3 regions of the Streptomyces sp. NPDC058671 genome follow, and region 2 is predicted to be linked to each of the others. Evidence: riboswitches for the same ligand, from Rfam matches in the RefSeq annotation. Region 2 holds a riboswitch; each other region holds the start of a gene.

Region 1 (7,245 bases), on a different contig from region 2:
GATCTGCTCGGCCGCCTCGTCCTGCTTGGTCACGGCCTCAGTCCTTCTTGTGCTTCGGGTCGGCCTTGGGCGACTTGGTGTCCGGCGACGGCCTGGAGGTGCCCGGGTCCTTGCCGCCCGAGTGCTTGCCGTCGCCGCCGCTTCCGCCCTTACCAGTTCCCCATCCCATGGATGCTCCCTTGGTAGTCGCTGTCAACGAACGTGGTGCAACCCGCCCTCGGCCTCCCCGTCACGACCCATAGCGGCCGGAAGACCGAGGACGGGAGATCATCGTTAGTCGCCGCCGGCCACCGAGCTGAGCTCGAAAGCGGCCAGGAGGCGTGTGTGGGAGGTCCCCCTGGACGGGACGGGGGAGCCACGGAAATTGGCACCCGCCCAGGGGAACCGGTCTATGGGCTGGTGCCCAGCGCCATGCCGAGCACCAGGCCACACGAACCGCTGATGCAGATGATGAACAGCACCCCCGCGTACCGGCCGATGACCCGCATCACAGACCCGACCGACTGTTGCTGTTCTTGGCCTCCAGGCGCGCGCTCAGCTCTTCCCGCGCCCTGGGCACCACGACGTCACGGGGCATGGCCTCCCACTCGATGCCCCCTCGCAACGGCCGCAGCTGCACACGGCCGCCAACATCGCCCATGACGACGCCGATACGCCCACTGACCATGTCCTTAGCCACATCACCGATGCCAGGCCGAGACTGCGGGTGGTCTAGGTCCGGCGAGGGCGTTGCATTTTGTGTCGTCATCACCTGTGCCGCTCCATTTCGATGCCGCAGACGCTTTCCGCGATCATCGCGTCGGCCAGAAGGACGGAGGAACCTCCACCAAACCCCACTTCGGGACGTCCCACGTCCGGTAGAACGTCCCTAGTGCCGTCCCAAGGATCAGGGGGAGACTCATGCCGAACGAGAGACTTCGTGCCGTCATGGCGGACGGAGGCTGGACGTACGCCGCCCTCGCGATAGAGGTCGATGTTGACCCCAAGTCCGTTGAACGGTGGGTCAATCTCAGTCGTACGCCACGCCGGGTCACGGCCATGCGGGCGGCAGAGACCTTAGGAGAAGACGTGCACGCACTCTGGCCGGCACTCCGGCAGGCGCGCGCGGCGCGAGCGATAAGCCCGGAACTCGTGACGCTCTATGAGCAGAGGGCGGATGTCCCCGTGTCAGCGTTCGTGGACATGTTGGCCCAGGCACGCGAGCGCATTGACGTGCTGGTCTACGCCGCAATCTTCTTGCATGAGGCGTACCCCCGATTGAACGATCTCTTTCGGGAGCGAGCCGCAGAGGGCTGTGCGATCCGGATCGCTGTAGGCGACGCGGAGAGTGAGAACGTTCGGGCGCGCGGCCAGGAGGAGAAGTTCGGCCACGGCATCGAGTCCCGTTGCCAACTGGCGCTCATGCACTACCGGCCCTTGGTCGGCGTGTCGGGCATCGACGTCCGGACCCACGCCACGACGCTCTACAACTCGCTCTACCGCGCCGACGATCAGTTGCTGGTCAATGCCCACGTCTGGGGGGTCAATGCATACGGGGCCCCGGTGTGGCACCTTCGGCGAAGCGGCGAAGGCGGCATGTTCGACACCTACGCCGAGAGCTTCAACGCGGTGTGGTCCACAGCGACCCCCGTACAGCATGAGGGGTGACCATGGGACGGACCGAGTACTACGACGACCCGAACGCTCCCAAGCCGAACAGCATGGTTGTCGCGGCCTCAGCCGTCGTCACCGACGCCCAGGGGCGCATCCTGCTCCAGCGTCGACGCGACAACGATCTCTGGGCCCTCCCTGGCGGGGGCATGGACCTCACTGACTCACTTCCCGGCACGGCCGTCCGTGAGGTCAAGGAAGAGACCGGCTTGGACGTGGAGGTCACCGGGCTAGTGGGCACGTACACCGACCCGAGGCACATCATCGCCTACTCGGATGGAGAGGTGCGCCGGCAGTTCAACGTCTGCTTCACCGCACGAATCGTCGGCGGCGAGCTGGCAATCTCGGACGAGTCGACGGAGCTACGGTTCGTTCCTCCAGACGAGCTGGACCGACTTCCCATGCACCACACGCAGCGACTCAGGCTCAGCCACTACATGGAGCACCGCGAACGGCCCTATCTCGGCTAACCCATCTACTCCTACTGGCTGCACGGCTATCGGAGCGTCCCCAACATGTGCTGGTGGACGCTCCGACGTCAAAGGATCAGTCCACAGAACAACGAAGGCTGACCGACGACTCCCCCCGGAATGCCGTCGGTCAGCCTCGTTTGCGCAGGTCAGTCAGCCAGCGGAAGGTAGACGCGGTTGCCGGAGGCCGCGAACTCCTTGGACTTCTCCAGCATCCCGGCCTCGATCTCATCCGGGGTGGCGTCCGCGTCGCCGCCGAACTGCTCTGTGATGCTTCTACTGATCTTCATCGAGCAGAACTTCGGACCGCACATCGAGCAGAAGTGCGCGGTCTTCGCGGGCTCCGCGGGCAGCGTCTCGTCGTGGAACTCCCGCGCGGTGTCCGGGTCGAGCGCCAGGTTGAACTGGTCCTCCCAGCGGAACTCGAACCGCGCGTCCGAGAGCGCGTCGTCCCACTCCTGAGCGCCCGGGTGCCCCTTCGCGAGGTCGGCCGCGTGCGCCGCGATCTTGTACGTGATGACCCCCGTCTTCACGTCGTCCCTGTTCGGCAGGCCCAGGTGCTCCTTGGGCGTGACGTAGCAGAGCATCGCCGTCCCCCACCAGGCGATCATCGCCGCGCCGATGCCGGAGGTGATGTGGTCGTACGCGGGCGCCACGTCCGTCGTCAGCGGGCCGAGCGTGTAGAACGGCGCCTCCTCGCAGATCTCCTGCTGGAGGTCGATGTTCTCCTTGATCTTGTGCATCGGGACGTGCCCGGGGCCCTCGATCATCGTCTGCACGTGGTGGCGCTTGGCGATCGTGTTCAGCTCGCCGAGCGTGCGCAGCTCCGCGAACTGCGCCTCGTCGTTGGCGTCCGCGATCGAGCCGGGGCGCAGCCCGTCGCCGAGCGAGTACGTGACGTCGTACGCCGCCAGGATCTCGCAGAGCTCCTCGAAGTTCGTGTAGAGGAAGTTCTCCTTGTGGTGGGCGAGACACCAGGCGGCCATGATCGAGCCGCCGCGCGAGACGATGCCGGTCTTGCGGCGCGCGGTGAGCGGCACGTACGGCAGGAGTACGCCGGCGTGCACGGTCATGTAGTCCACGCCCTGCTCGGCCTGCTCGATGACCGTGTCCTTGTAGATCTCCCAGGTCAGCTCCTCGGCCCGGCCGTCGACCTTCTCCAGGGCCTGGTAGAGCGGCACGGTGCCGATGGGCACGGGGGAGTTGCGCAGCACCCATTCGCGGGTGGTGTGGATGTTGCGTCCGGTGGACAGGTCCATGACCGTGTCGGCGCCCCACTTGGTCGCCCAGGTCATCTTCTCCACCTCCTCCTCGATGGAGGAGGTGACGGCGGAGTTGCCGATGTTGGCGTTGACCTTCACCAGGAACCGCTTGCCGATGATCATCGGCTCGATCTCCGGGTGGTTGACGTTCGCCGGGAGCACCGCGCGGCCCGCGGCGATCTCCTCCCGTACGACCTCGGGGGAGACGTTCTCCCGGATCGCCACGTACTCCATCTCCGGGGTGATCTCGCCCCGGCGGGCGTACGCGAGCTGCGTCACCGCCCGGCCGTCGCGGCTCCGGCGCGGCAGGCGCGGGCGGCCGGGGAAGACGGCGTCGAGGTTCTTGAGCCCGCCGCCGCGCGGCGAGGTGTGCTTGATGCCGTCGTCCTCGGGGCGGGCCGGGCGGCCCGCGTACTCCTCGGTGTCGCCGCGGCCGATGATCCAGTTCTCGCGCAGCGGCGGGAGGCCCCGTCGTACGTCGGTGTCGACGGTGGGGTCGGTGTACGGGCCGGACGTGTCGTACAGCGTGACGTCCTTGCCGTTGGTGAGGTGTACCTGACGGACCGGCACCCTGAGGTCGGGGCGCGAGCCCTGGACGTACCCCTTGTGCCAGCCCGGCGTGCGCTCGCCGTCGACAGAGGTGCCGTCCTGGTCGGAGGCAGGCGTGCGTGCGTCCTGAATGGTCATGAGACCGATCTCCCTACGCCGGCATTACCCGGTAACAGGTTCGGCGGTCGGCGCAGCCTCTTCCCGTACGCGCGTACGGTGATCAGCGCCCTCTCAGCCCGGTGCTCCGAGCTCCCGCGTGTGCAAAGGTGCCACCACGCTAGCGTCATCCCTGGCGTGCTGAACAGTGGGCCCCCGCCGTTCTTGCGATGATCGGTCGGTGACTTCCCCCGAGCAGACTCCCGAGCCGCACGGCCACGACCCCGGTCCCGGCCCCTCCCACGGGCACGGCCAGGGGCACGGCCACAGCCACAGCCACGGCCCCGCCGCCCCGGTGTCCCGGCACTTGCGCAAGGTCATCGCGGCCGTCCTGATCCCTTTCGCCACCGCCGTCGTGGTCGGCCTCGCGGTGCTGTGGCCGGGCGGTGCCCCGGCGCACGACCGCACCGGGGTCGGCTTCGACCGGCAGACCGAGCAGGGCAGGGTCGTCGCCGTCGAGCAGGTCGACTGCAAGGACGTGAACGCCGCGCAGGTCCCGCCGACCGGTGACACCTCCACCCCGGAGGGGCGCGAGGCCGTCGAGTCCCAGCGGGGACAGTGCGAGAAGGCGACCGTCGAACTGGTCAGCGGCCCGGAGAAGGGACGCAGGTTCACCGAGATCGTGCAGCCGGACGCGCCCCGCCAACTGGACCGGGGCCAGGGGGTGGTGGTGGCGTACGCCCCCGACGCCCCGCGTGACCTGCAGTATTCGGTGACCGACGTGAACCGCAAGGTGCCGTTGGCGGTGCTGGCCGGGATCTTCGCCCTCGTCGTCGTGCTCGTCGGCCGGATGCGCGGCGTGATGGCGCTCATCGCGCTCGTCGCGAGCTTCCTGGTGCTGACGTTCTTCATCCTGCCGGCGATCCTGGAGGGATCGAATCCGCTGGTGGTGGCGGTGGTCGGGTCGAGCGCGATCATGTTGATCGCCCTCTACATGTGCCACGGCCTCTCGGCCCGCACCTCGGTCGCGGTGCTCGGGACGCTGATCTCACTGCTGCTGATCGGCCTGCTCGGCTCGCTCTTCATCGGCTGGGCCTCGCTCAGCGGCAACACCGACGACAACACCGGTCTGATCCACGGCCTGTACCCGAGCATCGACATGTCCGGCCTGCTCCTGGCCGGAATCATTATCGGTTCGCTCGGTGTGCTCGACGACGTGACGGTCACCCAGACCTCGGCCGTCTGGGAGCTGCACCAGGCCGACCCGGGCATGGGGCCGCGCGCCCTGTACCGGGCCGCCATCCGGATCGGACGCGACCACATCGCCTCGGTAGTGAACACGCTTGTGCTCGCCTACGCCGGTGCCGCCCTCCCGCTGCTGCTGCTCTTCTCGATCGCGCAGAGCAGCATGGGGACGGTGGCCAACAGCGAGCTGATCGCCGAGGAGATCGTGCGGACCCTGGTGGGGTCGATCGGCCTGGTCGCCTCCGTGCCGGTCACCACGGCGCTCGCGGCCCTGGTGGTCTCCGCCGACCGACCGGCTTCCGGGGGGACCCGGCCCGCGACGGCACGGGGCGGACGGCGCCGCCGCGCCAAGTGACTCGTACGCGCGACGTCATGGCGGGTGACGTACGAACCCGGGATGGTGGGTACGTACGAGCCGCGTGGTTGCAGACGTACGAGAGGGCGGGCGCCGGTTCAGGCGGCCGGTCCCGCGCTCTCCTCGGCCAGGATCCGGCCGAGAGCGGCCTCCAGGTTGTCCTCGAAGTCGCCGAGGCTCCGTTCCTGCCCGAGCGGGACGAGCTTGTCCGTACGGTCGAGGAAGGCCACGAGCGGCGGCGCGCTCGCCCGGAACAGGGCACGGTCGCCGCCGACCTGGAGCCGGATGGAGACGTCCGAAAGGCCTTCGGGCTCCGTCGGGGCGATGTGCACGTCGCCGTCCCCGCTCGGCCGGGCGATGCCGTCGAGCAGCAGCTCCCGGCCGAAGGCCCAGGTCACGGGAGCGTCCCCGGGAAGGTGGAAGGTCATCCGCACCGCGTAGGGATCCCGGGTCTCATATCGCAGTTCGACCGGGATCCGGAAGGAGAGCTCCTCGGAGACGAGGAAGCTCATCAGGACTTCCGCCTGAACGGACTCTCGCATCGTGTACCCCGCAGTAGATGGAGCAGTTGTGTAAACACCGCTGCTGAAAGCTGTGACCGAAACGGCCAGGAATGATCCCCCGTGCCCTCTTGACGCAATCGTGCTGTACGCGCTAGCAGATCACAAGGAGTGATTTTTCAGATACTGATAGAGAAAGCGAGGGAACTGAAGAGCCGTCCGATCTCTGTGCGTAGTCGTTCGACTGCGGGGAGCAACCGTTCTTCTTGGTGAAGAGGGACAGAAATGGCCATGGCGGCCGCCGCGGAGCCCGCGGTGATGGGGATCGCGGCACAAACCGTGCCGAGCGCATATTCCTGACGCTCCACCAGAGGCTCCATTCGCCCCAAACCATCCAGACGCTCCAGAAGCACACGGCGGTTACGCACAGTGAACGGAGTGATGGCTTCCACCGGATACCGGTCGAGGTGGTCTTGACGGGATTTCACATCGAGTTGGCTCAGCAGACACTGACCGATCGCATGGGCGTGGGCGGTCTGCCGGAAATCGGCCCATTCCTCCACGGCGGGGGCGGCAGGAGTGTCGGCGACCGCGACGAGTTCGACCTCCCCCTCGCGATAGAGGGCGAAGTACACCGGCACACCGATCTCGTCCCGCCAGCGGGCAAGGGAGTCTTCGATCTTGATGCGACGATTCTGCACGGCTTCGCCGCCGGCCAGCCGGGCCGCGGCCTCACCCAGCACGAACACACCCTTCTCGCGGCGCAGATAGCCCTCGTGCGTCAGGGTGCGGAGCAGGTGGTACGTGGTGGGCAGCGGGAGGCCCGTCTCACGGGCGAGCTGTTTGGCCGGCGCGCCGCCCTCATGGGAGGCCACGGCCTCCAGAAGTCTCAGCGCGCGCTGAACCGAGCCGATCAGGGTAGGCGCAGCCGTATGCGTAGCCGTGGCCAAAGGTCACCCCCAGGCGTGACGACGGATGCATCGCACCCGCCCGCGGGGGCCGCCCCCGCGCGCCCGCCGGGCCTGGGAAACCGCTGGTCAGTAGGGAGATCTACACCTGTAGTCCCCAAAGCGGCGGAGAGATCCCACTCTAAGGGCAGCCCCTGGGCCCCCGCCCCG
Region 2 (7,245 bases):
CAGGAACCGTATACCCCCACGGGGTATTCCTCAACGCGTTTCCCCGCGTGCTCTCAGCCCTGGACGACGCCCCTGAGCTTCTTCAGCAGCTCCACGTCCGCGAGATGCCCCTCCCTGCCGCCCGGCGTCTCGATGATCAGCGGCACCCCGTCCGTCGCCGGGTGCCTGAGGAGGTTCCGGAAGCCGTCCTCGCCGATGTGACCCACGCCGATGTTCGCGTGCCGGTCCTTGCGGGCGCCGACCACGTCCTGGGAGTCATTGGCGTGGATCAGCTTCAACCGCCCCTCGCCCACGGTCTCCACCAGCTCGTCGAGGGTCTGTGTCGCGCCGTGCGGACCGGTCAGATCGTGGCCGGCGGCGAAGATGTGGCAGGTGTCCAGGCAGATCCCCAGCTTCGGATGACGGTCGAGCGCGTCGAAGTACGGTCCGAAGTCCTCCGCCCGCGAGCAGAGCGAGAAACCCTGGCCCGCCGTCGACTCCAGGAGCAGATCCGGATCGTCGTCGTGCGTCAGCTCGTCGAGGAGCGGCAGCATCCGCTCCCGCACCTGGGCGAGCGCCTCCGCGCGCGGGCGGCCCCCGGTCGCCGAGCCGGTGTGCACCACCACCCCCTTCGCGCCGATCTCCCGGCCGCGCCGCAGCGAGTGCCGCAGCGACTCCACCGATCTGTCGGCGGTGGCCTCGGTGTGGGAGCCGAAGTTGATCAGATAAGGGGCGTGGACCCAGGCCGAGACCGACTCGGCGGCGCACTCGGCGCGGAACCGTTCGTCCTGGGCGGGGTTGCCGGCCGGGGTGGCCCAGCCGCGCGGGTTGGCGACGAAGACCTGCACGGCCTCGGCGCCGAGTTCGCGGGCGTAGCCCAGGCCGGTCGTGGCGAGGCCACCGGCCACCGGGACGTGTCCGCCGACGGGGTTGCGCATGAGTCTCTACAGTCCCTTGATCGTGATGCTGACGGTGGAGCCCTCGGGCGCGGTCGCGCCGCCCTCCACGGACTGGTCCGCGACCGTGTCGCCGAGGTAGGGGAAGGACTTCTCGACCTCCACCTGGAAGCCCGCGTCCTCCAGGGCCGCGCGGGCGTCGTCGGCGGTCTCGCCGGTGACGTCCGGGACCTCGACGAGCTTGGGGCCCTTGGAGACGGTGAGGGTGACGGCGTCGCCCTCGGCGGCACGGCTGCCCTCGGCGAGGGACTGCGCGGCGACGGCTCCGGCGTCCTCGGGGGAGTGGACCCGCTCCGGGGCGACCCGCACGGTGAGCCCGGCCTCCCGGAGGAGGGCCGTGGCGTCGCCGACGGTCTCGCCGGTGACATCGGGTACGTCGATCGGTGCGCCCCTGCTGACCACCAGGGCGACGGCCGAGTCCGGCGCGCGCTCGGTGCCGGGCTCGGGGTCGGAGCTGATCACGGAGCCCCGGGCGACGGAGTCGCTGAACGCGGTGGTCGTCACCCCGGGTGCCAGGCCCTCCTTCTCCAGCATGCGCCTGGCCTCGGCGAGCGGTTTGTTCCTGAGGTTGGGCACCTTCACGATCTCCGGGCCCCGGGACAGGGTCAGGGTGACGGTGCCGTTGCCCCGGAGGCGCTCGCCCGGAGCCGGGTCGACGGCCATGACGGTGCCGCGCTCGTACACGTCGCTGAACGCGCGCTTCGTCGTGCCGACCTCCAGACCGGCGTCGGTGATCCGCTGCGTCGCGACCGCCTCGGTCTGGCCGAGGACGGCGGGGACCCGGGTGAACTGGCCGGAATTGATGTACCAGACGCCGGCGCCGAGTCCGAGGGCGAGCAGGACACCGAGGACGATCAGAAGGGGGCCGCGCGGGGGCCGGCGGCGGGCCGCCGCCGCGGGAGCGGGGGGCTCCGGCGCGGGCAGCCGGTTCGTGTGCAGCACCGGCTGGGGGTCCTGCGCCCCGGCGGCCGGTACGGGCCGGGCGATCACACTGGTCCGGTCCTCGGCCGTGTCCCGGGCCCCGGGCCGGGCCTGCGGGGGCACGGCGTCCAGCTGCTCCTCGCCGAGCGCGGCGCGGGCCTCCCGGAGGAGGGCGAGCAGGGCGACGGCGTCGTGCGGGCGGACATCGGGGTGACGGGCGGTGGCCGCCGTGACCAGCTCGTCGAGTTCGAGGGCGAGGCCGGGGACGGTGGCCGAGGGGGCGGGCACGTCGGTGTGGAGGTGCTGGTAGAGCACCTGGGCGGGGGTGTCGCCGCCATGGGGCCTGCCGCCGGTCAGCATCTCGTACAGGACGACACCGCAGGCGTACACGTCGGCGCGGGTGTCGGCGGTGCCGTGCTCGATCTGCTCCGGCGCGAGGTACGAGACGGTGCCGAGGACCGACCCGGTGGTGGCGGTCGCCGAGCCCACGGTCCGTACGAGACCGAAGTCGGCGACCTTGACCCGGCCGTCGTCCCCTATCAGGACGTTCTCCGGCTTCATGTCCCGGTGCACGAACCCGGCCCGGTGCGCGGCGCCCAGCGCGGCGAGCATCGGCTCCAGGATGTCCAGGGCGGCGCGGGGCGCCAGGGCGCCGCGCTCGCGCAGGACGTCACGGAGGGTGCAGCCGTCGACGTACTCCATCGCCAGGTAGACGTACGCGCCCTCGGCGCCCTGGTCGAAGACCCCGACCACGTTGGGGTGGGCGAGGCGGGCGACGGACTTCGCCTCACGGATGAAGCGCTCGACGAAGGCGGCGTCGGTCGCGAGGGCGGGATGCATCACCTTGAGCGCGAGGACGCGGTCGAGGCGGGTGTCCACGGCCCGGTAGACCGTGGCCATCCCGCCGACGGCGATGCGCGCGTCGACGCGGTAGCGGCCGTCGAGCATCCGCCCGACGAGGGGGTCCTGAAGGGTCGTGTCCACGGCGACGAGTCTACGAGCCGTGGGGCGGAGGGTCAGAAGGCCGGGCGTTCCGGGTCCAGGCGGGGGCGGCCGGCGGAGGGGGAGGACGCCTCCGCGAAGTGACGGCGGGGGATGCGGCCCGCCCGCCACGCCAGCCGGCCCGCCTCGACCGCGTGCCGCATCGCCGCCGCCATCAGGACCGGCTCCTGCGCCCGGGTCACCGCCGACGCCAGCATCACGGCCGCGCACCCCAGCTCCATCGCGAGCGTCGCGTCGGACGCCGTGCCCGCGCCCGCGTCGAGGATCACCGGCACCCCCGCCCGCTCCGTGATCAGCTGGAAGTTGTGCGGGTTGCGGATGCCGAGCCCGGAGCCGATGGGGGAGCCGAGCGGCATGATCGCCGCGCAGCCCACGTCCTCCAGCTTCCGCGCGAGGACCGGGTCGTCGTTGGTGTAAGGGAGGACGGTGAAGCCGTCGTCCACGAGGGTCTCGGCCGCGGCGAGGAGTTCCTCCCCGTCCGGCAGCAGGGTCCGCTCGTCGGCGACGACCTCCAGCTTGATCCAGTCGGTGCCGAGCGCCTCCCGCGCGAGCCGTGCGGTCAGGACCGCCTCGCCGGCCGTGAAGCAGCCCGCCGTGTTGGGCAGGACGCGGATGCCGAGCCGCTCCAGGACGGAGAGGACCGAGCCCTGCACGGTGGGGTCCAGGCGCCGCATGGCGACCGTCGTCAGTTCCGTACCGCTGGCGGTCAGCGAGCGCTCCAGGACGTCGAGGCTGGGCGCCCCGCCGGTGCCCATGATCAGGCGCGAGGAGAACTCCGTACCGCCGAGGACGAAGGTGTCGTCGGACATCGCGTTCAGCCTCCCTGTACCGCGGTGAGGACCTCGACCCGGTCGCCTTCGCCGAGGAGCGTCGACGGCCACTGCCCCCGCGGCACGACCGTCTCGTTGAGGGCGGCGGCGACCCCGGAGCGGGCCGTGGTCAGGGTGGCGACGAGGGCGTCGAGGGTGAGGGGGCCGGAGAGCTCGCGCGGTTCTCCGTTCACGGACACGTTCATGCGGGCTGCTCCTGGCGTACGGGAGGGGCGGGGGCGAAACGGCGGGGGGTGAAGGGGCGCGCCTCGTCGGGGAGGACGCCGGTGGTCAGGACCTGGGCCATGACGTCGCCGGTGACGGGGGTGAGCAGGACCCCGTTGCGGTAGTGCCCGGTGGCCAGGTGCAGACCCGGCAGCGCGGTGGGGCCGAGCAGCGGCGCGTTGTCGGGGGACGCGGGGCGCAGGCCCGCCACGGTCTCGGTGAGCGGCAGCTCGGTGATCCCGGGGACGAGCTCGTGGGCGTCACGCAGCAGCTCGTACACCCCGCCCGCCGTCACCGTGGTGTCCCACCCGAGTTCCTCGCTGGTGGCGCCGACGACGAGCTCGCCGTTCGCGCGGGGCACCAGGTAGACGTGGCTGCCCCGCACCACGGCCCGGACGGTCCGGGAGAGGAAGGGGGCGTACGCGGCCGGCACCCGCAGCCGCAGCACCTGGCCCTTCACGGGGCGGACGGGCGGCAGCACCTCGGCCGGCACGCCCGCGAGCCGCCCGCTCAGGCTTCCGGCGGCCAGGACGACCTGGTCGGCCGTCAGTTCCCGGCCGCCGACGAGCACGGCACCGCGCGCGCGGCCCCGCACCACCGTCAGGCTCTGCGCGAGGGCGCGGTGGAAGACCACCCCGGCCCGCTCGCAGGCGACGAGGAGCGCGGCGGCCAGCCGGCGCGGGTCGACCTGGTGGTCGCCGTCGACCCGCAGCCCGCCGCGCACGCCCGGGGCGAGCATCGGTTCGAGGCGGCGGCACTCGCGGCCGCTGAGCCACTCGGAGGCGAGCCCGCAGCGGGTCTGCAGGGCGTGCAGTTCGCGCAGGTGGGCCCGGTCGTCGGCGTCGAGGGCGACGGCGAGGGTGCCGCAGGCGCGGTAGCCGACGTCGTGTCCCGTGGACTCCTCCAGCTCGGCGACGAAGGCGGGGTAGCGCGCGGCGGAGGCGAGGTTGAGCCCGAGCAGGGTCTCCTCGCCGTAGTGGAGTTCGGTGACGGCGGCGAGCATCCCGGCCGCGACCCGCGCGGCGCCGCCGCCGGGGTCCGGGTCGACGACCGTGGTGCGCAGTCCGCGCCCGGCGGACCGCCAGGCCGTGACCAGGCCGACGATGCCGCCCCCGATCACGAGGACGTCGGAGATGTCGGAGACATCGGAGGAACGCATGGGCGTCCAGCCCCTCCCTTCGCCGGCATGACCCGGATCAGGTTCGTACGGTCGGAGGCCGTCTCAGCCTCCCTCTCAGCCCGGTGCGTCCGGGCTCCCGCGAGTGCTTTACGCCCGCCAGCCTAGCTTCCGTCCTCGAGGCGGCCACAGACCCCTCCTGGCCTCCGCATTCCTGATGGCTCGTCAGATGCGTAAGGTGGTCGGGTGAGCGAGCAGAAGCAGGCCCAGCAGCATGTCGTGATCGTCGGCGCCGGGATGGCGGGCGTGCAGACCGCCGTCGCCCTGCGGGAACAGGGCTTCACCGGCCCCCTGACCCTCATCGGGGCCGAACCCCACCAGCCCTACGACCGGCCCCCGCTCTCCAAGGCCATCCTCCTCGGCAAGGCCGAGGACTCCGCCTTCGACATCGACTTCGAGGCCCTCGGCATCGAGCTCCGCCTCGGCCTCGACGTCACAGGACTGCGCGCCGCCGACCACGAGATCGACACCGAGGCCGGACCCGTCCGCTACGACACCCTGGTCGTCGCCACCGGCGCCCAGCCGGTCACCCTGCCCGGCGCCGAGGGCGTCCCCGGCGTCCATCTGCTGCGGACCCTCGACGACGCCGTACGCCTCGGGCCCGTCCTGGAGCGCCGCCACACCGTGGTGGTCGTCGGCGCCGGATGGATCGGCGCCGAGTTCGCCACCGCCGCGCGCGAGGCGGGCTGCGCCGTCACCGTCGTCGAGGCCGCCGACCGCCCCCTCGCCGGCGCCCTGCCCGCCGAGGTCACCACCCCCATGGCCGAGTGGTACGGGGCCCACGGCGCCGAACTCCTCACCCGCGCGCGCGTGGACACCGTCGAGCCCGGCCGCGTCCTCCTCGCCGACGGCCGCGAGCTCCCCGCCGACGCCGTCGTCGTCGGCATCGGGGCCCGCCCCGCCACCGGCTGGCTCACCGGCTCCGGCATCGCCCTCGACCCCGGCGGCGCCGTCACCGCGGACGAGCGGCTGCGCACCTCCCTGCCCGACGTGTACGCCGTCGGCGACTGCGCCTCCTTCCCCTCCGCCCGCTACGGGGAGCGCCTCCTCGTCCACCACTGGGACAACGCCCTCCAGGGCCCCCGCACGGTCGCCGCCACCATCACCGGGGCCGCGGACACGCCGTACGACCCCGTCCCGTACTTCTGGTCCGAGCAGTTCGGCCGCTTCGTCCAGTACGCCGGCCACCACGCGGACGCGGACCGGCTGCTCTGGCGCGGCACCCCCGCCGACGAGGCCTGGTCCGTGCTCTGGCTGCGCGCCGACGTGCCGGTGGCCCTCCTCGCCGTCGGCCGCCCCCGCGACCTGGCCCAGGGCCGCAAGCTCATCGAGACGGCCACGGCCGTGGACCCCACGCGCGCGGCGGACCCCTCCGTACCCCTGAAGGCGGCAGTCGCGTAGGGCCCGACTACCGGCTGTCGGTCCGGGATGGCAGGCTTGTCCTGTGACCGAGATTGACGTAAAGATCGATGCGCTCGTCCCCGCCTGGCTCTACGTGCCCGACATCGCGGAGATGCTCGATATCGAGGTGACGCGGGTGCGGCAGCTGATCAAGGAAGGTCAGCTGATCGCCGTGCGCCGTGGAGAGAACAACGCCCTGCAGATCCCCGCCGCCTTCATCCAGGGCGACAAGATCGTCAAGGGCCTCGTCGGGCTCCTGACCGTGCTGCGGGACGACGGCTTCACCGACGAGGAGATGCTGGAGTGGCTCTTCACTCCGGACGAGAGCCTGCCGGGCACGCCCGCGCAGGCCCTCGGCGAGAACCGCGGCACGGAGGTGAAGCGCCGCGCCCAGGCGCTCGCCCTCTGACACACGTACGCACGAAGACACCACCAGCGGGTGTCGCGGTGGGCGGCCGCCGGCGGGGGCGGGCCCCCCCGGGCCCCGCCCCCCCCCCGGGGGGGCCCCCCCCAGCCCGCCCCCTCAAACACAAGACCACACAAACCCCCCCCGGGGGGTGGGGGGGGGGGCGCCCCGGGGGGGGCCCCCCCCCCCGCGGCGCCGGCGCCACCGACGGGGGGAACCCATCCATGCCCACGCCTCGTGAGCGGCTCGCCGACGCCCGGCTCTACCTGTGCACCGACGCCCGGAAGCGGCAGGGAGACCTGCCCGCCTTCCTCGACGCCGTGCTCTCCTCCGGTGTGGACATCGTGCAGCTCCGCGACAAGGGCATGG
Region 3 (7,245 bases), on a different contig from region 2:
CGAGCAGCTCCGCCACCCGTCCGGTCTGTTCGGCGCGGCCCGCCCCCCGCATCCGCAGCCCGAAGGCGACGTTGCCGCCCACGTCCCGCTGCGGGAACAGCTGATGGTCCTGGAACATGAGGCCGACCCCGCGCCGGTGCACCGGCACCCCGCTCTGGTCGGCGCCACCGAGCAGCACCCGGCCGCCGTCGAGGTCCTGGAGTCCGGCGACGACCCGCAGCAGCGTGGACTTGCCGCTGCCGCTGGGCCCGAGGACGCACACGATCTCGTGCTCGGCGACCTCCAGGTCCACGGCGTCCAGCGCGGCCCGCTCCCCGAACCGTACGGTCGCGCGATCGAGTCTCAGCATCAGAACTCCCCGGAGGTCCGGTCGGTCCGGAGCCGTTCGAGCAGCAGCAGGGACACCGCGCACACCACCATCAGGATCGTCGAGAGGGCCATCGCCTGGCCGTAGTTGAGTTCGCCGGGCCGCCCGAGGAGCCGGGCCACCGCCACCGGGAGCGTCGGGCTCTCGGGCCGGGCGATGAAGACCGTCGCACCGAACTCGCCGAGCGAGACCGCGAAGGCGAACCCGGCGGCGATGAGCAGCGCCCGCCGCACCAGCGGCAGGTCCACCTCCCGCCAGGCCCGCCACGGCGAGGCACCGAGTACGGCCGCAGCCTCCCGCAGCCGCTCGTCGACCGCGCGCAGCACCGGCAGCATCGTCCGTACGACGAAGGGGACACCGACCAGGGCCTGCGCGAGGGGTACGAGGATCCAGCTGGCCCGCAGGTCGAACGGCGGTTCGTCCAGGGTGATGAGGAAACCGAAGCCGACCGTCACGGCGGACACCCCGAGCGGCAGCATGAGGAGCGCGTCGAAGCCGCGTACCAGCCGGCCTGCCCGCCGGGTGAGCGCCGCCGCCGCGAGCCCGCCGATCAGCACCGCGATGCCGGTGGCGGCCACCGCGTACCGCAGGGAGTTCCCGATCGCCTCCAGGGGCGGTACGAGGAAGGTGCCGGACTCGTCGAGCGAGCCGAGCGCCCGGTAGTAGCCGAGGCCGTAGCCGCCGGACCCGGCGAAGGAACGCTCCACGAGCACCCCGAGCGGCAGCAGGATCAGCAGCGCCACCGAGACGAGGACGCCTCCGAGCAGCGCCCACTGCCCGGCGCCGCGCGGGCGGCGCGCGGTCCGCTCCGGCGGTACGAGCCGCAGCGCCGTCTCCCGCCTCCGTACCGTCCGGGCGTGCACGGCCAGGATCGCGCCGACCGCCACGAACTGGACGAGGGTCAGGACGGCGGCCGTCGGCAGGTCGAGCAGCCGGGCGGTCTGCCGGTAGATCTCCGCCTCCAGGGTGGAGTAGGCGTCCCCGCCCAGGATCTGCACGACGCCGAAGGAGGTGAAGGTGAAGAGGAAGACCATCAGGGCGGCCGCCGCCACCGCCGGCACGAGGGCGGGCAGCGTCACCGTCCGCCAGGCCGTCAGGCGTGAGGCGCCGAGGACCCGGGCGGCCTCCTCCTGGCGCGGGTCCAGCTGGGACCAGAGCCCGCCGACGGTCCGTACGACGACCGCGTAGTTGAAGAAGACGTGGGCGAGGAGGATCGCCCACACGCTGGTGTCGAGCCGCAGCCCCCACAGCTCGTCCGTCAGACCGTTCCGGCCGACGAGCGCGAGGAACGCGGTGCCGACCAGGACCGTCGGCAGCACGAACGGCACCGTCACCACGGCCCGCAGCACGCCCTTGCCGGGGAAGTCGAAGCGGGCGAAGACATACGCGCCGGGCAGCGCGACGAGCAGCGTCAGCGCCGTGGAGGCGAGCGCCTGCCACGCCGTGAAGCCGAGCACGTCGAGGATGTCCGGCCGGCTCAGCGTCTCGCCGATCCGCCCGAACCGCCACGCCCCCTCGGGCCGCAGCCCCCGTTCGACGATCGAGACGACCGGCCAGGCGAAGAAGACCCCGAAGAACGCGGCGGGCAGGGCCATGAGCCCCAGCCGCGCCGCGCTCCCCCGCAGGCCGCGCGTCACTTCAGGACGAGCGACGACCACTGCTGGATCCACGGGTCACGCTTCTCGGCGATCTTCTCGGGGGCCATGGTCTCCGGCCTGTCGACGACCACGCCGTGCTTCGTGAAGAGCTCCGGCAGGGCGGCGTCCGTCGCCACCGGGTTCACGAACATCTGGAGCGGCATGTCCTCCTGGAACTCCTTCGAGATCAGGAAGTCGATCAGCGCCTTGCCGCCGACGGGGTTCTTCGCCCCGTCCAGGAGGCCGGCGAACTCGGTCTGCCGGAAGCAGGTGCCGGTGGAGACGCCGGTCGGCGCCACCTTCGGCTGCGGCTCGCCGTACAGCACCTCGACCGGCGGGCTGGAGGCGTAGGACACGACGAGCGGCCGGTCGCCCTTGGCCTGCTTGCCGCCGGCGGAACCGGAGAACTCCTGGTTGTAGGCGAGCTCCCAGCTGTCGACGGTCTTCACACCGTTGGCCTTGAGCTTCGTCCAGTAGTCCTGCCAGCCTTCGTCGCCGTACTTGGCGGCCGTACCGAGGAGGAAGCCGAGGCCCGGGGAGGACCGCTCGGGGTTCTCGACGACGAGCAGGTCCTTGTACGCCGGCTTCGCCAGGTCGTCGAAGGTCTGCGGCGGCGCCAGCTTCCTGTCGGCGAAGTACTTCTTGTCGTAGTTGACGCAGATGTCGCCCGAGTCGATCGGCGTGACCCGGTGCTCCTTGTCGAGCCGGTACGCGGCCGGGACGCGGTCCAGGCCCTTCGCCTCGTACGGGACGAAGATGCCGTTGTCGAGGGCGCGGGACAGCAGGGTGTTGTCGACGCCGAAGAAGACGTCACCCTGCGGGGAGCCCTTGGTCAGGATCTCCTTGTTGACGGCCTCGCCCGCGTCCCCGCTCTTGAGGACCTTCACGGTGAAACCGGTCTGCTCGGTGAACTTCGCGAGCACCTCCTTGGAGGCGTTGAAGGAGTCGTGGCTGACGAGGGTCACGGTCTTCGGGGCGGGCGCGCCGGACGCGCCCGCGGCGTCACGGCCGTCGTCCGTGCCGCAGGCGGTGAGGGCGGTGACGCCCAGGGCCGCGACGAGCGCGGCGGCCGCCGCCTTCTTGGTGCTCACTGAGATTTTGGTGCTCACTGAGATTTCCTCCTGGGTATGACCAGGAAGAGACGCGGCCCTGCCCACGACCGGCGGACCGGACGCGGGCAGGGCGCAACAGCTTGAGTTAACGACCGAACTTCCTACCCAGAATGACCTGGGCAAGGTTCAGAGGGTCTGCGGTCCTACGGTGACCGCACTCTCAGCGCTGTGGCGCTCCCCTGTCGGAATATGGAGATGTGTTCGAGCTCAGAGTACAAGGTCAGCGTTCGGCGGCGGCCAGCTGTCCACAGGCACCGTCGATCTCCTGACCCCGGGTGTCCCGGACGGTCACCGGGACGCCGTGGCGCGCGATGGCCTCGACGAAGGCCTTCTCGTCCTCGGGACGGGACGCGGTCCACTTCGAACCGGGCGTCGGGTTCAACGGGATCAGGTTGACGTGCACCCGTCGGCCCTTGAGGAGCCGGCCGAGGAGGTCACCGCGCCAGGCCTGGTCGTTGATGTCCCGGATGAGCGCGTACTCGATGGAGATCCGGCGTCCGGACTTCTCCGCGTACTCCCAGGCCGCGTCGAGGACCTCCCGCACGTTCCAGCGGGTGTTCACCGGAACCAGGGTGTCCCGCAGCTCGTCGTCCGGGGCGTGCAGCGACACCGCGAGCCGGCACTTGAAGCCCTCGTCGGAGAAGCGCAGCATCGCCGGCACCAGACCCACGGTGGAGACGGTGATCCCGCGCTGGGAGAGGCCCAGGCCGTCCGGCTCGGGATCGGTGAGCCGCCGGATGGCGCCGACGACCCGCTTGTAGTTGGCGAGCGGTTCGCCCATGCCCATGAACACGATGTTGGAGAGCCGCGCCGGCCCCCCGGGCACCTCGCCGTCCCGCAGGGACCGCATGCCGTCGACGATCTGGTGCACGATCTCGGCGGTCGACAGGTTCCGGTCGAGCCCGGCCTGCCCGGTCGCGCAGAACGGGCAGTTCATCCCGCACCCGGCCTGCGAGGAGATGCACATGGTCACCCGGTCCGGGTAGCGCATGAGCACCGACTCGACGAGCGTGCCGTCGTGCAGCCGCCACAGGGTCTTACGGGTGGTGTCGTCGTCGCACGAGATGTGCCGCACCACGGACATCAGGTCGGGAAGCAGCTCCCCGGCCAGCTTCTCCCGCGAGGCGGCCGGGATGTCCGTCCACTCGGCGGGATCGTGCGCGTACCGCGCGAAGTAGTGCGTGGACAGCTGCTTGGCACGGAAGGGCTTCTCGCCGATCGCGGCGACGGCCTCCTTCCGCTCGGCGGGCGTGAGGTCGGCCAGGTGCCGCGGCGGCTTCTTGGCTCCGCGGGGGGCGACGAAAGTGAGTTCTCCGGGCTTGGGCATGGTGATACCAGTGTCGCAGAGATACGAAGAAGGGCCCGCCGCCCCTGTGGACAACGAGCCCCTCACGTGAAGAACCGCAGGTCAGGCGGTACCGACGAACAGTGCCAGGAGCAGCCACACCACCGGTGCCGTCGGCAGCAGGGAGTCCAGGCGGTCCATGATGCCGCCGTGGCCCGGAAGCAGCGTGCCCATGTCCTTGATGCCGAGGTCCCGTTTGATCATCGACTCGCCGAGGTCGCCGAGCGTCGCGCTCGCCGCCACCGCGAGACCGATGATCAGGCCCTGCCACCAGATGCCGTCGTCGATCAGGAACTCCATGCACAGAGCTCCCGCCGCCATCGCGAACGTCACCCCGCCGACCAGACCCTCCCGGGTCTTGCCGGGGCTGATCCGCGGAGCCAGCTTGTGCTTGCCGAAGCGCCAGCCGATCGCGTACGCCCCCGTGTCGCTGACCACGGTCAGGAGCAGGAAGGTCAGCACCCGCTGCGGACCGTCCTCGGCGGTCAGCAGCAGCGCCACGAAGGTCGCGAGGAACGGCACGTAGAACGCGGCGAACACGCCCGCCGTGACGTCCTTCAGATAACCCCCGGGAGGCTCCGTCATCCGCCACACCAGCACCGCGAGCGCCGTCAGCGCCATTGCCACCCAGGCGCCCTCGGCACCCCGGACATAGCCGGCGACGATCATCGCCGCGCCGCCGACCGCGAGCGGAACCAGCGGTGCCTTGATCGCCTTGCGCTCCTGGAGGCGGGAGGTCAGTTCCCAGAGACCGACCACGACGGCGACCACGATCACCCCGACGAAGGCCGGCTTCCAGACGAACAGCGACGCGAAGACGACGGCGCCGAGACCGACCCCGACCCCTATGGCCGCACCCAGGTCGCGCCCCGCGGTCTTCTTCTTCCGGGGTGCGGGCGGCGGAGGCGGGGCGGGGCTGTGCATGGGCTCCTGCGGGTGCTCGTGCGGCGTCTCCTCACGGAACAGGGGACCGCTCGGGTGAGCGGCCCCCCGTCCGTGACCGTCCTGGAATCCGCCGGCGGGAACGTCGGGCACGATGGGCATGGGCCGAGTCTGCGCCGCCAGATGCCGATCGTATGCGGGACCCGCCGGGACGGGCCCCTGGTCGGGTCCCCTACGGCCGGAACCGGCCGGGGCCCCCCAGGAAGAGTCGTTCATCAGACCTCGAGCAGCTCGGCTTCCTTGTGCTTGAGCAGCTCGTCCACCTGCGTGACGTACTTCGCGGTGGTGTCGTCGAGCTCCTTCTCGGCGCGGCGGCCCTCGTCCTCGCCGACCTCACCGTCCTTGACGAACTTGTCGATGGTCTCCTTGGCCTTGCGGCGCACCGAGCGGATCGAGATCTTCGAGTCCTCGGCCTTGGTCTTGGCGACCTTGATGTACTCCCGGCGGCGCTCCTCGGTCAGCTCGGGGAAGACCACCCGGATGATGTTGCCGTCGTTGCTCGGGTTGACGCCGAGGTCCGAGTCCCGGATCGCCTGCTCGATGTTGCGCAGCGCGCTCTTGTCGAACGGGGTCACCACGGCCATCCGGGGCTCCGGTACGGAGAAGGACGCCAGCTGGTTGATGGGGGTGATGGCGCCGTAGTACTCCGCCACGATCTTGTTGAACATCGCCGGGTGCGCACGGCCGGTGCGGATCGCGGCGAAGTCCTCCTTGGCGACCACGACCGCCTTCTCCATCTTCTCCTCGGCCTCGAGGAGGGTCTCTTCGATCACCACATGCTCCTGCGTGTCGTCGCGTTGTGTCCTGCACGGTGTACGACCGGCAGGGCTCTGTCCAGCCCCTTGCGGGGCCGTTCCCCGGTTCGGGTCAGGCCCGGGTGCCCTGGTCGCTCACGAGCGTGCCGATCTTCTCACCCTTCACCGCGCGAGCGATATTGCCCTCGGTGAGCAGTTCGAAGACGAGGATCGGGAGGTTGTTGTCCCGGCACAGGGTGATGGCGGTGGCGTCGGCGACCTTGAGGTTGCGGGCGAGCACCTCGCCGTACTCCAGGGCGTCGAACTTGACCGCGTCGGGGTTGGCCTTCGGGTCGGAGTCGTAGACGCCGTCCACGCCGTTCTTGCCCATGAGCAGGGCCTCGGCGTCGATCTCCAGCGCACGCTGGGCGGCGGTGGTGTCGGTGGAGAAGTACGGCATGCCCATGCCCGCACCGAAGATGACCACGCGGCCCTTCTCCAGGTGGCGCACGGCGCGCAGCGGGATGTACGGCTCGGCGACCTGGCCCATGGTGATGGCGGTCTGGACGCGTGAGTCGATGCCCTCCTTCTCCAGGAAGTCCTGGAGGGCGAGGCAGTTCATCACGGTGCCGAGCATGCCCATGTAGTCGGAACGGGCCCGGTCCATGCCGCGCTGCTGGAGCTCGGCGCCGCGGAAGAAGTTGCCGCCACCGATCACCACCGCGATCTCCGCGCCGTCGCGGACGACCGCCGCGATCTCACGCGCGATGGCGTGCACGACGTTGGGGTCGACACCCAGGCCGGTACCGCCGGAGAAGGCCTCTCCGGACAGCTTCAGCATGTAGCGCCCGGCCGTCCTGCCGTTGTTGTCGTCGCCCTGTACGGCGCCCTGGTTCATGGAGATCTCCTCGTGCACATACGAAGGAGGCCATTGCCTTGGGTCCTCGCGGTTTCCCGTACGGCAATGGCCTCCTGTCAGATCTGCGGTCGTCCTGCGCGTGCGCCGACGACTGCCTCAGACCCTACCGGGGGGTCCGGTGTCCGTCGCGTCAGCGTACGGACTCAGATGCCGACCTTGATGCGGGTGAAGCGCTTCAGGGTGACACCG

What was found. A riboswitch is a leader RNA that binds a small molecule or an ion and turns the genes downstream of it on or off. The one in region 2 is predicted to bind thiamine pyrophosphate.
Region 1: it holds a riboswitch for thiamine pyrophosphate, as region 2 does, so the genes downstream of both, thiC (phosphomethylpyrimidine synthase ThiC) here and thiO (glycine oxidase ThiO) in region 2, are expected to answer to the same signal.
Region 3: it holds a riboswitch for thiamine pyrophosphate, as region 2 does, so the genes downstream of both, ACFWV2_RS18985 (thiamine ABC transporter substrate binding subunit) here and thiO (glycine oxidase ThiO) in region 2, are expected to answer to the same signal.

Annotation. Positions count from the first base shown of each region.
Region 1 is NZ_JBHXSA010000001.1:62,787-70,031, forward strand. It holds gene ACFWV2_RS00190 (methyltransferase domain-containing protein) at 1-33, opposite strand, end outside; gene ACFWV2_RS00195 (hypothetical protein) at 38-169, opposite strand; gene ACFWV2_RS00200 (hypothetical protein) at 488-748, opposite strand; gene ACFWV2_RS00205 (XRE family transcriptional regulator) at 901-1,647, shown strand; gene ACFWV2_RS00210 (NUDIX domain-containing protein) at 1,650-2,120, shown strand; gene thiC (phosphomethylpyrimidine synthase ThiC) at 2,270-4,069, opposite strand; TPP riboswitch at 4,063-4,197, opposite strand; gene ACFWV2_RS00220 (YibE/F family protein) at 4,269-5,627, shown strand; gene ACFWV2_RS00225 (SsgA family sporulation/cell division regulator) at 5,726-6,169, opposite strand; gene ACFWV2_RS00230 (IclR family transcriptional regulator) at 6,307-7,077, opposite strand.
Region 2 is NZ_JBHXSA010000013.1:15,008-22,252, forward strand. It holds gene ACFWV2_RS17810 (deoxyribonuclease IV) at 54-917, opposite strand; gene pknB (Stk1 family PASTA domain-containing Ser/Thr kinase) at 924-2,840, opposite strand; gene ACFWV2_RS17820 (thiazole synthase) at 2,873-3,667, opposite strand; gene thiS (sulfur carrier protein ThiS) at 3,673-3,873, opposite strand; gene thiO (glycine oxidase ThiO) at 3,870-5,051, opposite strand; TPP riboswitch at 5,049-5,162, opposite strand; gene ACFWV2_RS17835 (NAD(P)/FAD-dependent oxidoreductase) at 5,307-6,470, shown strand; gene ACFWV2_RS17840 (Rv2175c family DNA-binding protein) at 6,514-6,879, shown strand; gene thiE (thiamine phosphate synthase) at 7,101-7,245, shown strand, end outside.
Region 3 is NZ_JBHXSA010000014.1:80,252-87,496, forward strand. It holds gene ACFWV2_RS18975 (ABC transporter ATP-binding protein) at 1-349, opposite strand, end outside; gene ACFWV2_RS18980 (ABC transporter permease) at 349-1,962, opposite strand; gene ACFWV2_RS18985 (thiamine ABC transporter substrate binding subunit) at 2,001-3,095, opposite strand; TPP riboswitch at 3,197-3,307, opposite strand; gene rlmN (23S rRNA (adenine(2503)-C(2))-methyltransferase RlmN) at 3,337-4,443, opposite strand; gene ACFWV2_RS18995 (phosphatidate cytidylyltransferase) at 4,525-5,619, opposite strand; gene frr (ribosome recycling factor) at 5,619-6,176, opposite strand; gene pyrH (UMP kinase) at 6,271-7,035, opposite strand; gene tsf (translation elongation factor Ts) at 7,200-7,245, opposite strand, start outside.